4 regions of the Paenibacillus sanfengchensis genome follow, and region 4 is predicted to be linked to each of the others. Evidence: riboswitches for the same ligand, from Rfam matches in the RefSeq annotation. Region 4 holds a riboswitch; each other region holds the start of a gene.
The links. Region 4 has a riboswitch for cyclic di-AMP ahead of V4U84_RS16805 (potassium transporter TrkG). Riboswitches for the same ligand answer to the same signal wherever they lie in the genome.
Positions count from the first base shown of each region.

Region 1 (4,019 bases), on a different contig from region 4:
GTGTCGGCGCTGGATGTATCGATACAAGCCCAGGTTCTGACCTTGCTGGAGGATCTGCAGAGCCGCCTGTCGCTTACCTATCTGTTCATTTCCCATGACTTGTCGGTTGTCCGGTACATTAGCGATCAGGTCGGGGTTATGTATCTGGGCAAAATGATGGAGATTGGCCCCTCGGAAGAGCTGTTCACGAATCCGCTTCATCCCTATACAAAGGCGCTGATTTCGGCTATTCCCGAGCCGGATATGGACAAGCGAAGGGAGCGGATTGTTCTGTCCGGAGAGGTGCCGAGTCCGCGCAAACCGCCTTCAGGCTGCGTTTTTCATACCCGTTGTCCTCACGCTATGCCAGAGTGCGGCAACGTTCAGCCAGAATGGCAAAAAGTATCCGAAAATCGTTATACAGCTTGTCATTTATATCATAAATAGAAAAAGAAGGTAGGTTAACAACATGCAAGTAACGACAACTTGGCAGGGGAAAAAGTTTTTTCAAGCAGAGGGTCCTTCCGGCTACAAAGTGAATATGGACGCAACTCCGCAATGGGGAGGAGAGGGCAACGGCGCTTCGCCCGTGGAGGTATTATTGGCAAGCTTGGCGGGGTGTATTGGCATTGATGTAACGATGATTCTGGAGAACTTCCTGTCTTCTATTGAAAAGATTGAGATTGTAACGAACGGAGTCCGCAAGGAAGAGCCCCCCAAAGGATTTGCCTCGATCGAGCTGATCTTTAAGGTAGACGGCGATATTCCCGATTACCGGATTTGGAAGGCCATTGAACTCGGGACTTCGAAATATTGTTCCGTATCGGACTCGTTAAATGCGACGATTACACACAGACTCATTCTGAATGGCGTGGAAGTGTTTAAATAAGAACGACGGAAATGGAGGATACTCATAGTCTGGACACTTAGAAAAAAAGTGCCGGGACTGTGGGTATCTTTTTGTCTACTGATGAGAGCATCGGAGTCATATATGATGGTTGGAGCGAAAGCGATTCTGGGTTTTTCTTATAATATCGAAAAATACGCTATAGATTCATGAATCAACTGTGCTGCGTTCCACGGGCGGTTGCTGAAGAGGCTTCTCTTATATTCGGCTCCGGCCGCTGCTTTGAGGCGGGACTGCCTGGACAGAGCGGTGTCCAGCAAGGCGGATCGGACCAATGCCAGTTGTCCCGGGAGCCATTCCGAGCCTTTGGAACGAACAATTTCCAAGGCTTCTTCTACCGATTGGTTTCGGATGGACCGCAAAAAATCCCCCCATTTAATCAAGTCGAACCCTTTGCCGTCCGTAGAGACAGGACAAGCGCCGAAACCGCTGCAGTCTCCGCAGGAAAGTTTCAGGATGCAATACCAGCATTCTTGGGAGCCCCGGGCGGCAATAACAAAAGATGGAGGTCCACTAAAGGCGAACAGTTCAATTCGCGTTAGTCTATTGTTATTCATCTCCGTAACCCTCCTCAACCGTTCAACCAATTAAAATCGACATGATGCATGTTCTCAGCCTTGTGAATATAGCTTCGGATTTCCGTTTCGTTTTCGCAAACGGCAGAATGCTCCAGCCATACGGCGTATTTTGTTTTGTGAACAAAGGTTAAATGAGCGGGAAACGACGCTTGCAATTTCAGCACATACCAGCCCGGAGGTATCCGGAGCCAAGGTTTTCGAAAAGCTGCCAGAAGCGGAAGGCGCAAGCGCGCCGACCAATCTTGTTCCTGCTGTTGTTTCCTGAATTCCCGGTAGATCTCGTGCAAAACCTCTATATCCGTGCATTCTTGACAGGGTGCCGGTGCGCCGAACTGGCGGAATATCCCGATCTTGTTGTCGCCGAAACCATAACCTACGATAAATCTTTGCCCGTGTTCTTCATACCAGAACGCTCCAAAATACAGGTAACGCAAGCTAACCGGGTCCAGAAGATTCCGATGCGATCCCCAATAATAAGTCCTCATGTCGATCCTCATCCTCCCATAGGGTTAAAATGTTTAAAAGCTCGTTTGTCCGCATGCTTACAACAAAAAAACCGCCGACAGAGAATAAACCCCTGCAGCGGTTTGTGCGGACGGGCAAAATGCCCCGACGCAAAAGCACGGAAATCAAGGTTCTCTCTGCTGCGCTTACGAGGTTAGCTGTCGGATTCGGGCGGTGAGAGTCGCCCTACCTTACGAGACCGATAACGTCTCACTTCGGATTCACCCCAAGTTGGACCGAATTTGCGGTCCGATGGTTCCCCCGCTTCCCGCCATAACGGGAATTCAGCGTTCATACAAGTCGAAGAATTCACGGTTCTAACTATAATTCAGGTCCGTATAAAAAAGGGGTAAATAAACCGCCCACGGGTGTAAAAAAACCGTAAAAATGATGAAAAGCCTTGTAAACATGAGTATTTGCGAGGAAAAAAAAGAGTTTCCATTTTGATAACGCTGCCTTTATCCTAGAACTCCTTATTTCAGTGGATACTCATGCTACAGCGTTTTACAATCATTTTGTCAAGGAGTAAGATACGGTCCATGAATTGAATTGCTATTCGATTCTAATGGAGCTGCCGATCCAAAACGGGGAGTCAACGGACCGAAGCTTGTGTGGGAGCAAGCCGATCGGAACCGGGAACGAAATCGTTCGTTCACGACTCGATCAGCGAAGACGGGCGTCTCTCACCGCCTGTAAATGTCAGCTAACCCGTAGATAAAGGATCGTGTGCTATTGAGGGAGAGGATGAATCAATCGGTTATTCATAGTTTTTTCTGCCACAGTCTCGGAAAACTGTGACTTACAATAATCTTTTAAAACGCTGAATCCTTGGAAGACTCAAGGAACGGGGGAACCAACGAAACCGCGCTCGGTTTCATGGGGTGAATCACTCGGCACTCTCAAATGCCTGGTGTAGGGCGACTCTCACGCCCGAATCCGACAGCTAACCTCGTAAGCGTATGGAGAGGCAACATTTTGTCGCGGGCCGATCAGGACGAAAGCGTCATGAGCGAGAAGCCGCGGAAAAGGTTCCTCTTTTCCAAGGCTTCTTTTTGTTGCCTTTTTCCTTGATTCGGAGGAGGAGCGCATGGAGAAAAGCCGTATTTTAGTGGCCGCTTCGAATAAAGCGGGGAGAAACTTCATTCGGTTGCTTATGTACCAAAAAATTCCGGTAGCAGCCTTAACCAATAACAAAAGGGAAGAAAAGCTGCTGAGGGAAATCGGAGTGAATGAGATTTTGCGTGTAAGTACTACCCGTAATAAGGTGGGTGAGATACCTGTATTTCCGATCGGGCGAGTTTTCATTTTTGAGTCCAGTCTACCGCTGAGCTGCCAGTATTTACAGTTTGTTGCCCGGTTTTCCAGCAAGGCGATAACTGTTGTGACGACCATGTGGCATCCCGAGGCGATTTATAAAAAACTCGGTGCTTCCTATGTGATATACACAAAAAACGGGGAAGTCGGGTTTCTACTCAGCGATCTGACTGATTAATTATTTGGAGGAGTGTCGTAATGCTGGATATTTGGATGGGACTAACGTTAGCCGCAGCCTTCGCGCTTGTGATCGGATTTGTCGTTTGGTGCGGGAAAACGGTAGCGGACTCGGGAGGCGAACACGAATGACGATCGTGTTGATGTTTACGCTCGTATTGCTGATCTATTTGATCTATGCCTTACTTCATCCGGAAAAGTTTTAACGAGTGTTTAATCTTTATCTTTTTTATAGCGGCAATACCAGGGAGGAACGGTCAAATGGATATATTGCAAATCGGAATTGTGATCGGCATTTTGCTGCTGATTGCCAAACCGCTTGGAAATTATTTGTTTTATGTTTTTTCTAACGAACCCAATCGCACGGATAAAATATTCGGATGGGCCGAGAAGCCCATTTATGCGGTCATCGGGCTGAAGCGCCGCCCGGGCATGAGCTGGAAACGCTACGCGATCAGCTTCGTCGCGACCAACTTTGTGCTCGTCGCGGTAAGTTATTTACTGTTGCGGATACAGAGCGGCTTGCCGCTTAATCCGAACGATATCGGGAATATGGAACC
Region 1 covers NZ_JBAGJC010000006.1:144,477-148,495, reverse strand. Annotated here, with positions in the region: gene V4U84_RS15055 (ABC transporter ATP-binding protein) at 1-426, shown strand, start outside; gene V4U84_RS15050 (OsmC family protein) at 449-868, shown strand; gene V4U84_RS15045 (hypothetical protein) at 1,006-1,443, opposite strand; gene V4U84_RS15040 (hypothetical protein) at 1,458-1,949, opposite strand; cyclic di-AMP (ydaO/yuaA leader) riboswitch at 2,097-2,268, opposite strand; cyclic di-AMP (ydaO/yuaA leader) riboswitch at 2,777-2,940, shown strand; gene V4U84_RS15035 (hypothetical protein) at 3,056-3,460, shown strand; gene kdpF (K(+)-transporting ATPase subunit F) at 3,588-3,665, shown strand; gene kdpA (potassium-transporting ATPase subunit KdpA) at 3,721-4,019, shown strand, end outside.
Region 1: it holds a riboswitch for cyclic di-AMP, as region 4 does, so the genes downstream of both, V4U84_RS15040 (hypothetical protein) here and V4U84_RS16805 (potassium transporter TrkG) in region 4, are expected to answer to the same signal.

Region 2 (4,019 bases), on a different contig from region 4:
GTTCCGTACGCCGAGGGACTTAAGCACCTCCTCATCGGTCGCGTCTGCTACCACGGCATGCGTGAGCAAATGGCTCCACTCTTCAACGACGTCCTCGTTGCGGTCCACGCCCAATACTTCGTAACCGAGTTCCATCAGCTCCAGTGCCAGACTGGAACCGAAGCGCCCCAATCCGATCACGACAAACTGCTGTGTCTTCATCTTGTCCTTTTCCCCTTATCCGATAATCATTTTGCCCTCAGGATGCCTGTATAATTCTTTACCCTGCTGTGGTCCCAGCGCATAAGCCAGGGTGAGCGGCCCGAGCCGCCCGGCGAACATGGTAAAGCTGATAATGATTTTCCCCATGACGGTCAGTTTGCCGGTCAGTCCCATCGTCAAGCCGACCGTTCCGAACGCGGAAGTCGCTTCAAACAGGATGCTCAGAAAGCTGGCGTCCTCCGTCGTGGACAGCACCATCGCCACAGCGACGACGAGAAAAAGCGCCAGCATAGTGATCGTAACCGCCTTGAAAATACGCTCTTGGGCCAGCCGGTACCGGAACAGCACGAGATCCGACCGCCCCCGGATCATGGAAATCACGGCACCCACAAGAATCGTGAATGTCGTCGTCTTGATGCCGCCCCCCGTCGAGCTGGGCGAGGCGCCGATAAACATCAGAATAATGATAAAAAACTGGGTGGCCTGCCGCAGCGCCCCGATATCCAGCGTATTGGCTCCCGCCGTTCTCGGCGTCACCGACTGGAAGAAGGAAGCCAAAAACTTCCCGTCCCATCCCAGCGGCTCAAGCGTCTTGGGGTTGGTAAATTCAAAAATGAATATCACCAGAGCCCCCACCAAAATCAAAGCGGTGGTCATCGAAAGCACCACTTTGGTATGCAGCGAGAACTTGCGGCGCTTCCGGAACTCGATCAAATCCGATACAACGATAAACCCGATTCCCCCCGACACGATAAGAAACATCGCGACGAAGTTGACGACCGGGTCGCTAACATATTGGGTCAGGCTCCGGTATTCCCCGAACAGATCAAATCCGGCATTGTTGAACATGGAGACGCCGTGAAAAATCCCGTAATAAATCGCCCGGCCGAGCGGCATATCGAAGGACCAGCGAATCGCAAACACAAGAGCAGCGCCGGACTCAATGATCAGCGAGTAAAGCAGGACTTTGCGAATCAGCCGGACGATGCCCTCCATCGTATTCTGGTTCATCGCCTCCTGAAGCAACAGACGGTCCTTTAGCGAGATTTTCCGCTTCAACACGAGAGAGAACAGCGTGGCCATCGTCATAAACCCCAGGCCCCCGACCTGAATCAGCAACATAATGACTACCTGTCCGAACGTGGAAAAATAAGTGCCCGTATCCACCACCACAAGTCCGGTTACACAAGTTGCCGAGGTCGCGGTAAACAGCGCATCGATCCAGGGAAGCGATTCTCCGGTTGTACTGGAAACCGGAAGCATCAGCAGAAAAGACCCGAGCAGGATAATGGCCGCGAATCCCAGCACCAGAACCTGCGGCGGGGAGAATTTAAACCATTTGGAAAGCAAGGCGGTTCACCTCATTTTGTATATTGGACAAAAAAGTACAAAAGAAAAAAAAAGCACTGGAAATCCAATGCCTTTTGATTGGTCCCTGCAGCAAAGGCCTACGAGGTTAGCTGACGGATTCGGGCTTGCTAGGTCTGCCCTATTCGCCGTCGCAACAAGCGAGAATGCTTGCCGGAAGCGAAATTCACCCCTAAAGATCGGTTCCCCCGTTTTCAAAAGAAATTCGGCCAATTTATGAAGTTTCATTATTTTCATTGCATTTTCGTCAAAAGGATTATAAGCCTTATTCGGCCGCACTACAAAGTGATATTTCGATGAAATTATGCGATAAACGCCGAAAAGGGAGGAAACAAGCTTTATGGTATCCCTTTATCTAAGCCATGCTTTGCTTTCCCAACGTTATTGCGCATTTTCACATTTTCTCCTCCATCTGTGGCGAAGCGCCGCCCCCTGTGTTATCTTTTACTGTGACATCGATTTGTCAAAATCATACGGATTCCAAAAAATCAAAAAGGAGTTTTGACATGTATTCCGACCTAAAACCGCGGCGCCGGATGAAGAACGGAACCTTGTGGGGGCTTGCCGCCCTGGGATTGATTTTGTTTGTTCTTCTCCAAATCTACCCTTCAACGGCCTCCGAAACCCTGCAGCTGGAACAATCGGCGCAGGTGCTCACCAAGGACCAGGCCAAAGCGGCCGCCCTTAAGTTTGCGCAGGACGAACTCGGGGTTTCTCCCGGAGAAGAAGTCATCGTCACTTATCAGACCCGGGCCGACGTTTACGGTTATTTGACCAAAGAGAAGTTAATGAAGGATTACCTGGAGAAATATGACAAGCAGTTTCCTTATGATGTGTTCCGCGTTTATTTCGGCCTGTCCGACGAAGGGTGGGACGGGGTTACTATCGACATACATATGACGACGGGAAAGGCGGTCGGATTTAAAAAGATTCCGAAAACCGACTTCCTCGCCCCGCCAAATGAGCTGGAAAGCAGCGAGGGACTCTTGCTTGGCCTGGACGAAAAAGTCGAGCTGGCCCAGCCCTATCTGAAGGCGCTCGGGTACGGCGAGCAAGGCGCTCCTGCGGTAGACGAAACCGCCTCCGGGCTCCGGTTAACATTTAACGATTACAAAATCGGCGACGCCCGGGCCCAAATGGATATCAGCTTTAAAGATCGGCAAGTTGCGGAAATCACCAGCTATTTTGAGGTACCGCAAAACCATACCAACTATGTGAAACGGCAGACGACCATCGCCAATTGGCTAACTTATGCGGGCTATGCCTTGTTCACGTTCGTACTCGGAATTCTTGCCATTGTATACAGCGCCCTAACGCGAGCCTATACTTCATTCAAACGCGGGATCGTGCTCGCTTCTGTCTATTTTCTGATCTCGATGGGCTCGGCTTTGAATATGCTGCCGTTCCTGGAATCGGAAGGCGTTGACGGTGCGCTCCTGATATTCGGACTCGTTGTTCAAGGGCTCGTCACGCTGATTCTGGCCGCGTCGATCTACTTCTCTCTCGTCGGCGGTGACGGACTCTGGCGCAAGCAGGGAATCAACCTGTGGGCCCGGGCCAAAGAACGCGGATATGGGCGGCATGTGCTGTCATCCATGGCGGACGGCTATGCCTGGGCGTTGATCCTGCTCGGCGTGCAATCGGTCATCTTCTTCATTCTTGAACGCACGATTCATACATGGTCCACGACCGATGCCACCCAGTCGCCTTATAATATGCTCTATCCGGCACTCCTCCCGCTGCTGGCCTGGGTAGCTGGAATTGGGGAAGAGGCCGTCTACCGGCTGTTCGGAATCCCGATGCTGAAAAAAATGTTCCGCAGCACGCTGGCCGCCAGCATCATCACCACGCTGATCTGGGCCTTCGGCCACACGCTGTATCCGATCTATCCGGTGATTTCCCGGCCGATCGAGCTGCTGTTCATCGGCTTGCTGTTCAGTTATATTTTCCTGAGATACGGCTTTATCGCCGTCATGTTCGCCCATGTTATCTTCGACAGCATTCTGATGTCGCTCAGCGTCATGTTCATGGGCGGAACCCTCAACATGGTGTCCGGCCTGTTCTTTATTGTTCTCCCGGCCATCGTGGCTTATGTGATTTATTTGTTCAACCCTTCGGGCAAAGAGCGGCCTTCCGCTTCCGGGGCACAAAAAGAGGAGCCGCTATAAGCTATAGCGACTCCTCCTCCCGCAGGGCTTGAATGATTTGGTTGGCGAGCTTATCGCCAATGGAAAGGGGCCGGAAGTCTTCGACGGAGGCCTCTTTTATTTTTTTGAGCGAGCCGAAATGCTTCAACAGCGCTTTCCGCCGCTTCTCCCCGATGCCGGGAATGGCATCCAGCTTCGAAACGACCATCGATTTGCCGCGCTGCTCCCGGTGAAATGAGATCGCGAAGCGGTGGACCTCATCCTGAATCCGCTGCAGCAGATAGAACTCCTGGCTGTCGCGCG
Region 2 covers NZ_JBAGJC010000017.1:5,142-9,160, reverse strand. Annotated here, with positions in the region: gene V4U84_RS23400 (potassium channel family protein) at 1-201, opposite strand, end outside; gene V4U84_RS23395 (TrkH family potassium uptake protein) at 217-1,551, opposite strand; cyclic di-AMP (ydaO/yuaA leader) riboswitch at 1,631-1,790, opposite strand; gene V4U84_RS23390 (CPBP family intramembrane glutamic endopeptidase) at 2,076-3,737, shown strand; gene uvrC (excinuclease ABC subunit UvrC) at 3,739-4,019, opposite strand, start outside.
Region 2: it holds a riboswitch for cyclic di-AMP, as region 4 does, so the genes downstream of both, V4U84_RS23395 (TrkH family potassium uptake protein) here and V4U84_RS16805 (potassium transporter TrkG) in region 4, are expected to answer to the same signal.

Region 3 (4,019 bases), on a different contig from region 4:
TCATTAATGAGACATATTGTTGCGCTCTTAAGGCCGGGTTCCCAAACTCCACGTCGAGCGCTTTCATTTGTTCCCAGGGGAGCCAGCTATAGATATCGTATGGGGAATCGTATTTCCAGGTACAGATAGCCGCGCCGTGGCTCTCCTCCATGGGAACGATCCGGAATGTAGTGACTGGTTTTTCCATGTTTGCGCCTCCTTTAAACAATGGGAATGGATATTATATCGCGGGGCTGTCTTTTCATCGATTAGAAAATTCCGTTTACCCTCACTCTAACGGGAAATGGGTTGCTTGTAAAGATAGGAAGACGTAGGTGTTTCGTCCTCGGTCAGAGGGGTAATGTGGAGTATGGGAAGATTTGGACAGTGGAGTCCGGGAGAGGAAACGGCGATCGTGAAAAAATAAATTTTGGCGGAAAGGCCATATTTGGAAACCTTTTTGAACGGACTTTCGTTATATGGTATATAGCGAAAAAAACGCAGTGGTTCCGGCAAGAACCACTGCGGTATTAACTAAGTTGAGGTGAGCGCCTCAATTTGGCGTAGGGGTCATGATTCTGCGGCATATGTGGAATAACCGGTTTTGCTGAGAATTCTTTTGGCCCCGACATATTTTGATTTATAGTAACTGCTGTTTAATTTATCCGTACGAATTCCTTTGGATGAAGAGGCGTGCGCAAATTTCCCCTCACCGATGTAAATGCCGACATGGGATACTTTATTCTTGCCCAAGGTATTGAAGAATACGAGATCCCCCGGCTTTAACTGGCTTTTGGCGACAGGCGTGCCTTGTTTGTACTGGGCTGAAGAGACCCGGGCGAGCTTGACCCCCATCTGCTTGAACACATATCTCGTAAATCCGGAGCAATCAAATCCGCTTGTGGAGACACCCCCGTATTTATAAGGCGTTCCGTAAACAGAGTTAACCACGCTGTTCAAGGTCGTGTCTTCGGCCGATACGCTCCCTGTCCCCAAGGTGAACAGAATCGCCAAACTTGTCGCTGCTGCTGCAAATGTCTTTCTCATGATGTAAAGTTCTCCTTCCAATGCCTGCGAGGTTAGCTTGAGGATTCGGTTGAAGGTTCCCTATGATTCCTATGTATCGGTAATCAATTCACCCAAAATGGTTCCCCCGTTTCCCGGGTGCCGGGAATTCGGCTAGTCTAGTTGAATGCACCCAAAGTTGTGACGTGGCGAACAATGTTTACAAAGTTGTTACTATTTACTTTGGTTATTGTACCAAGCCTAACTTGCTTTGGCAAGCTATTCTAGGGTTGCCGGATATTTTAATTCTATTGTCCTGTTTATGCCGGGGAGAGACGGGTAATTTCTCCTAAACGGGATTTCCCAAACAGCCATGAAAAAACCCGCAGTCTACGACTCGAAAGAATCGCTGCGGGCCTTTGCCGGAATTATTCTACATCGTCATGCTCTTGGGAGTCGGTGGTGACTTCTTCGTACTTATCGGTACTCAGAATCCGTTTCGCTCCGACATAACGCTGTACATAATACTTCTCACTCAGTTTGCTGATGACTACGCCCTTGGAAGAAGATGCGTGGGCAAACTTGCCATCACCAACATAAACGCCGACATGAGAAACGCCTTTACCGGAAGTGTTGAAGAACACGAGATCGCCGGCAATCAGCTCTTCCTTCTCTACGGCCGTTCCCATCTTGTATTGGGCACCGGATTGATGGGGCAGTTTAATACCGATCTTCGAAAAGACGTACATGGTAAATCCGGAACAATCGAAGCCGGACGTTGTAGTGCCGCCGGAAGAGTACTCCGTTCCCAAGGCCGTATCGATGACGCCGTCCAACGTGGAATCGGCGAAAGCGCTCCCAGTGCCAACGGAGAAAAGAATGGCCAGACTTACTGCTGCTGCGGTCAACTGTTTCTTCAAGAAAATGCTCCTTCCAATGCCTACGAGGTTAGCTTAAGGATTCGGTTGAAGGTCCCCTATGATCCCTCTCTTGCGAGATCAATTCACCCAAAGTGGTTCCCCCGTTCCCCGCCAAGGGAATTCGGCTGTAGTTTACATCCGATTTACTTACATATTCGACACCCGACATGATTCTCCTGCCAAGGTGACAAAAATAATTACAAAATCGTTACTGAATTGTGCTGTTGCTATTGTAACAAAGGCAAGTATATTTTGGCAACGGCTATTTAGCAAGATTCAGAGGCGAAAACACAGGGAAAAGCCCCCGCTTTTCCGCGGAGGCCTTGTGGTGCAAGGGATAGACAAAGATGAAAAAAATTTAACCTTTATGTAACTTGGTCTGCCAGAGTTCATATTGAGAGGATATACTCCAAATTTGAAATAGGCTGCGGATAAAAGGATAGGTTTGCTGTAAAACCATGGCGGCCAACCCGGTCCAGATCCAAGAGAAGGCCCCGCAGATGAGAAATAAGACGGCTCCGGCCGTGCCGAGGATGAGGGAGATGGCGATGCCGGGCAGCAGGTGTCTGAGGCTGATTAGAAGGGAGTTCCAAACTCCCGTCTTGAACAGATAGCCAAATTGGGAGAACAATAGGAGCTGGCGAATGAGCCAGCCGTAGGCCGCCCACCCCAAAAGCAGCCCGATGATCGCCAGCAGGGGGCCCAGACGGCCGCCCCCCGGGATGAGCCAAGGCCAGAGGGCCGCTAACTTCGGGATGATCCATAACCCCGGCAGGGCGAGCAGAATCAGCTCCAGCAGGAAAAAGAGAGTGACCGGCTTCCAGAATTCCTTCATGCCGCGGAAGAGCGGAAGCCCGGCCCCTTGCTCCTCCGGAGGTTTCATGCCGTAAAGAATACCGGCTTGAAACAACGGGGTCATCAGCAGACGCAGGGCAATCAGGCCGAACAGCATCCACAAATACTGGTGGATCGCCGGGCTCCGTCCGAGCTCGATTTGTCCCTCGATCAAGTAAAGAACCTGGCTCAACTCATTCGGTGGGGGATCGGGATACCGCGACAGCAAGGCGATCACGGCCGAGTGAATTAGCCGGTAGAAGAACAACCCCCAAAGCAGCTGGTACAGAAACAGGATGATCACAGAGGGAAATTGGCTTCGAACAAGCCCCCATCCATTCCGTACGTAGGTCATTATTTTCCCTCCTAAAAGTTTTGTGAGCGTTACATCTTAGAGATAGCTGCGTACAAAACTTACTTCGAAAGCATAGGCCTGGTTTTGTGAGCGTTACATCTTAGAGATAGCTGCGTACAAAACTTACTTCGAAAGCATAGGCCTGGTTTTGTGAGCCCTACCAGACGAGCGTCCCCAGCAGCGCTTCCAGCAGTTTTACGACGCCAAGCGTAGCCCGGGTGCCGGTTGGCTCGGCAATTTCGGCCCTCATGTAATTGTTGATGTGTTTGTTCTCGAGAACCAGCGAATAATCGGGATCGACCTGCACCCAGTCCAAAGGTTCTTTATACTGCAGCTTCATCTGAACGGTTCCACCTTCGCCGTTCCAGACTTTGCGGACCGTATGTCCGTCCTTGAAGCTGAAGAGAAGCGGAATTTTGGGGGCGTTTCCGCCCCGACGGCTTAAAGTAACCTTTGATTCATACAGGGGCGCCCCGTTCTTGTTGGCGATTTGATTGACTATGATACGGTCCACCGAGAAGTCGGCCATTTTACCATCGTACACATACTGGTTGAAATAAGCCTTCCAGCTGCGGCTGGTGGACTGCTCGACGACACGTTGGAAATCGGCGGTCGTCGGATGCTTGAAACGGTATTTTTGACTGTAACTGTAAAGAATCCGCTTCATGGCTTTGGCTCCGACCTGTCGCTCGATATCCAGCAGAATCAATTTGCCCCGGGAATATACGTTTTTGGCGTAAGCATCGCCGGAACCAAACTTCCAGGAGGCTTGTGTCAAAGAGGCCGGGGAGGAGATAAGCGCGGCCTGCAGCGGCAGATTGGGCGCAATCCCGAACTCCTGCTCCATCAATTTGTCCTCCGCGTAGGAGGCGAAGGCTTCGTCAAGCCAGGCTTCTTCAAACTCGTTATTGGCCACCATCCCATAA
Region 3 covers NZ_JBAGJC010000022.1:46,072-50,090, reverse strand. Annotated here, with positions in the region: gene V4U84_RS25495 (GNAT family N-acetyltransferase) at 1-187, opposite strand, end outside; gene V4U84_RS25490 (C40 family peptidase) at 550-1,026, opposite strand; cyclic di-AMP (ydaO/yuaA leader) riboswitch at 1,033-1,170, opposite strand; gene V4U84_RS25485 (C40 family peptidase) at 1,413-1,904, opposite strand; cyclic di-AMP (ydaO/yuaA leader) riboswitch at 1,907-2,041, opposite strand; gene V4U84_RS25480 (hypothetical protein) at 2,263-3,093, opposite strand; gene V4U84_RS25475 (M1 family metallopeptidase) at 3,251-4,019, opposite strand, start outside.
Region 3: it holds a riboswitch for cyclic di-AMP, as region 4 does, so the genes downstream of both, V4U84_RS25485 (C40 family peptidase) here and V4U84_RS16805 (potassium transporter TrkG) in region 4, are expected to answer to the same signal.

Region 4 (4,019 bases):
CCCTGATATCCCTTCAGCAAGCCAATAAGCAGCTTTTGTGTCGTACTTTTACCGGCGCCCGACGGGCCCAAGAAACCAAAAATCTCCCCGCTTGGAATGACAAAGTCAAGACCGCGTAGCGTTCGCTCCTTCCCGTTTGGATACGTAAACTGAAGTCCGCTTACTTCGATCATGACTTTCCGTCTCCTTTCGGCTGCTTAGACACGGCGAGCATGCCGGCCGACAATAAATCGACCAACAGTTCGATCGTTGCCGTAAATTGCGCCTCTCCAATCTCATTCTTGTGCAGTGCCAGAAGCGCCAAGGCTCGGACCATGCCTACGATGGACTCCGGTGCAGTCTCAGGTAAAATGCCGGCTTTCTTCCATGCCTGGATCACAGGTAGAAGTGCATCCTGATCCTGGGTAAAGTTTCGTTCGAGCATGTGCTGGGGCAGTTTCCTGAGTAATAGGTCCATTTCTCCCCGATCCATCATTTGTCTGAGCAACGGGCTTTCATCCATCAATCTTAAGGAATATAACAGAAAGCGCTGAATACTTGCCCTGGTGCATACATCATTAGGAGGGAACAATTCCAGAACGGCCTTGCGGATACGCTGCTCCTCCTCCTGAAGCAGTTCATAATATAGTTCCTCTTTCGATCCGAAAAACATGTAGAACGAACCTTGAGCGATACCCGCGGCCCTCGTTAATTCTTCAACGCTCGTTTTTCGGAGCCCTGCTTTCTCAAATAGATGGCGTGCCTCCGTCAACAGCTTTTGCCGGATCCATTCGCGTTCCTGATCGGTAAATTTTTTGGGCATCTAAAATCGCACATCCTCTACATTACATTCGTCATTGTGTATCTGTGAATATTTTTATTTTATATTCATAAAATAACGCTTCTAGTCCAAAATGTCAATGGATTGGACCTCCTGCATCTTTTGGGTACAATATTATGGAGATTCTATTTTTGAAGAGGGGTGCCGCTATGCATCACTTTAACGAGGTTTTCGTTCAACTCTTGATTTTACTGGCCATTTCGATGGGGGTAATCGCATTCGCCAAAAAAATGAATCAACCTTACTCCATAGCGTTAGTTATAGTAGGCTTACTTCTCGGTTTGATACATATACCAGTCCTGGATCAAGCCGAATCGTTCATTACCCAATCTAATGTGTTTCAGGCGATTATCATCTCCCTGTTCCTTCCTATCCTGCTGGGCGACGCCACATTAAAACTCCCTTTCTCGCATCTGCGGGAACAGAGCAAACCGGTCATTGCCCTTGCGTTCGGAGGCACTCTGCTTTCCTTTCTCCTAATCGCCTTTGCCATGTATGGTTTGACGGGGCTGCCGATCGTTGTCGCCTTCACATTCGCGGCGCTCATGAGCGCTACGGATCCGATCAGCGTCATCTCCATCTTCAAGTCTTTGGGAGTACCCAAGAAAGTTGTCACCATTATTGAAGGAGAATCACTTTTTAATGACGGAATTGCCGTCGTATTATTCCAGATTTCCTCCATATATTTGCTCACCTATATGGAAATGGGCTGGGGAGGGGTTGGCAGCGGTGTCTTGCTTTTTCTGAAGTTCAGCCTAGGCGGTATCGCGGTTGGCGGCATTTTGGGATATCTTTTTTCCCAGCTCATTCGCTTTTACGATGATTATCCGTTGGAGATCGCCTTTTCCATGCTCCTCTTTTTTGGAAGTTTCTTTATTGCCGAGCATTTTCATGTGTCCGGCGTGATCGCCGTTGTCGTAGGCGGGCTGATCTTCGGCAGTTACGGGGCGCGCATTGGCATGTCCGAAACAACAAAGACGAATATCAACTCGTTTTGGGACGTGATTACGTTAGTGGCCAATTCACTGATTTTCCTCATGATCGGACTTGAAATCAAGCATATTGATTTTACGGACAAGTGGGCCTTAATCGGCGCGGCCATTCTTATTGTTCTAGTGGGCAGAACGTTGGCCGTTTATACAAGTCTCTACTCTCTGAAAACCTTCCCCTCTTCCTGGAAGTTAATTCTAAATTGGGGTGGATTAAAAGGCAGCTTGTCGATTGCCCTCGCACTGAGCCTGCCCCCGAGCTTCGAAGGACGCGACGAAATCCTGGTGCTGACCTTCAGTGTTGTGATGTTCTCACTACTTGCGCAAGGGCTGAGTATTAAGCCTTTGGTAAAAAGACTGGGGTTAGCTAAAGGACCGATAGAAACAGGCATGGATAAGAATTAAGAGCGACTTTAAATCGAACCTTCATATCTACTTTTAGAGCTATTTAACATAAGATTAATTACGATAATTTCATAAACTTATCGCTTAATCCCCTTAGGGGAGCGGGGGAACCACGGCCATTGGCCGTTTCAAGGGGTGAATTCTTTCTGGGAAAGGAAGAACGGGAACTCTCAATCCCGAATCCGACAGCTAACCTCGTCAGCGTCTTGGGAGAGAACATGTTTGTAACTTAGTCTAGTCCATGCTTCGAAAAACCGAGCCTGGTGGCAGAATGTCTCTGCCTCCGGGCTTTTCTAATGCTTGATAAAAATTTTTTATTTATCCCAACAGAACGGAGTGGATCCGGTGAACAAGCAACTGGAGAATGTGAGTGATAATCCACAGCATTCCGCTTTTTTAAAAGCAGAGTCCCTTATAAACAGGCTAAAAAAGAACACGACGCCTCCCCAACTCATTATGATCGTTTTTTTCATTTTAATTTGGATGGGCACGGCCTTGCTGACGCTTCCCCATTCTTCCTCCACTGGGAAATCCGTCGGACTCCTGAATGCTTTATTTACAGCCACCTCGGCGATATGTGTGAACGGCCTAATCGTGGTGGATACCGGTAGTGTCTATTCGCTTTTTGGGCAAATCGTCATTATGGTCTTGATTCAGATTGGCGGGCGGTGCGTTTTTTCTATAGTATCCCTTCCCTGGGTATTCGTCTATCTTACAAAAGAAAGCCAACCGGTATTTGGTATACCGGTTGGCTTTTGTTTAGCTTCTTAACTGGCTATTTACTGCTCATCTCCGGCAGCGATCTCCACGCTGCCGTTCTTATGCACTCGCAGGTTCCGGGAGGCCGATTCGATATCGGGCGCCGCCCAGCTCGCTGGATGGACATCGGACCAACTGGACTCGCCGATCGCCCGGCGATCCAGCAGCGGGCGATCGAACAGCCGGTTCAGTACAACGATGGCTTCCGCGCGTGACATCGTCTGGTTCGGACGGAATGAACCATCCTCGTATCCGAGCATGTATCCCGCCTCACGTACCGCGTTAATGGCGCCGGCCGCCCAATGGCCTTGGGTATCGGTAAACGCTTCACTTGTATTGGTAAGCTCAAGTCCTTGCAGTCTGGACGCAATGACCGCCATTTCCGCGCGGGTCACTCCAGCCTCCGGGCGGAACCGCCCGCTCAGATCGCCGGAAAGAATGCCCGCACCGGTCAGTTGGAGAACCGCTTTCGCGGCCCAATGCGACGCCGCCAGATCGGAGTACGGATTTACACCGGCGCCTTCGCTGAATTCTGTTTGAATGGCGATCAACCTGGCCATCTCGGCGCGCGTAACGGATTCGGCAGGGTGGAATTTCCCGTCCGGATAACCGGAGATATACCGTAAATAGGTTTTGTAGTCCGCTTCCGTAGAAATAATCGTGAATGTGCTGAATTTCCGGACGTCGATTTCAATGCCGATCGGATGCCCTGTTTCATCGTAAACCGGCTGTCCGAACTCGAGCTCTTTCTCTCCGTCGCTGTGTTCGATGAACACCGCCAAACCGTTTAAGAAGTTCTTGCGATCCTGGGCATCCTCAGGAAGATCAATGCCCGTCAACGGAAACATGACTTTCGTAGCCCGATTTGTGTAATTCGTTTCGATCGTCATCGGTTGACCGACGGCACGCGCGTTCCGGCCCATGGCGTACTCCCGAAACTCCTGTGCCGACTCTACCCGATCTTGAACCGTCTCGGTTTCGGACGGTTTACGAATCGGGACGACCCGGAAATAAAGGTCTTTTCCATCATCGTTCAGTTGGCCTAA
Region 4 covers NZ_JBAGJC010000007.1:202,922-206,940, forward strand. Annotated here, with positions in the region: gene V4U84_RS16790 (ABC transporter ATP-binding protein) at 1-173, opposite strand, end outside; gene V4U84_RS16795 (TetR/AcrR family transcriptional regulator) at 170-802, opposite strand; gene V4U84_RS16800 (cation:proton antiporter) at 970-2,214, shown strand; cyclic di-AMP (ydaO/yuaA leader) riboswitch at 2,286-2,434, shown strand; gene V4U84_RS16805 (potassium transporter TrkG) at 2,560-2,985, shown strand; gene V4U84_RS16810 (tandem-95 repeat protein) at 2,994-4,019, opposite strand, start outside.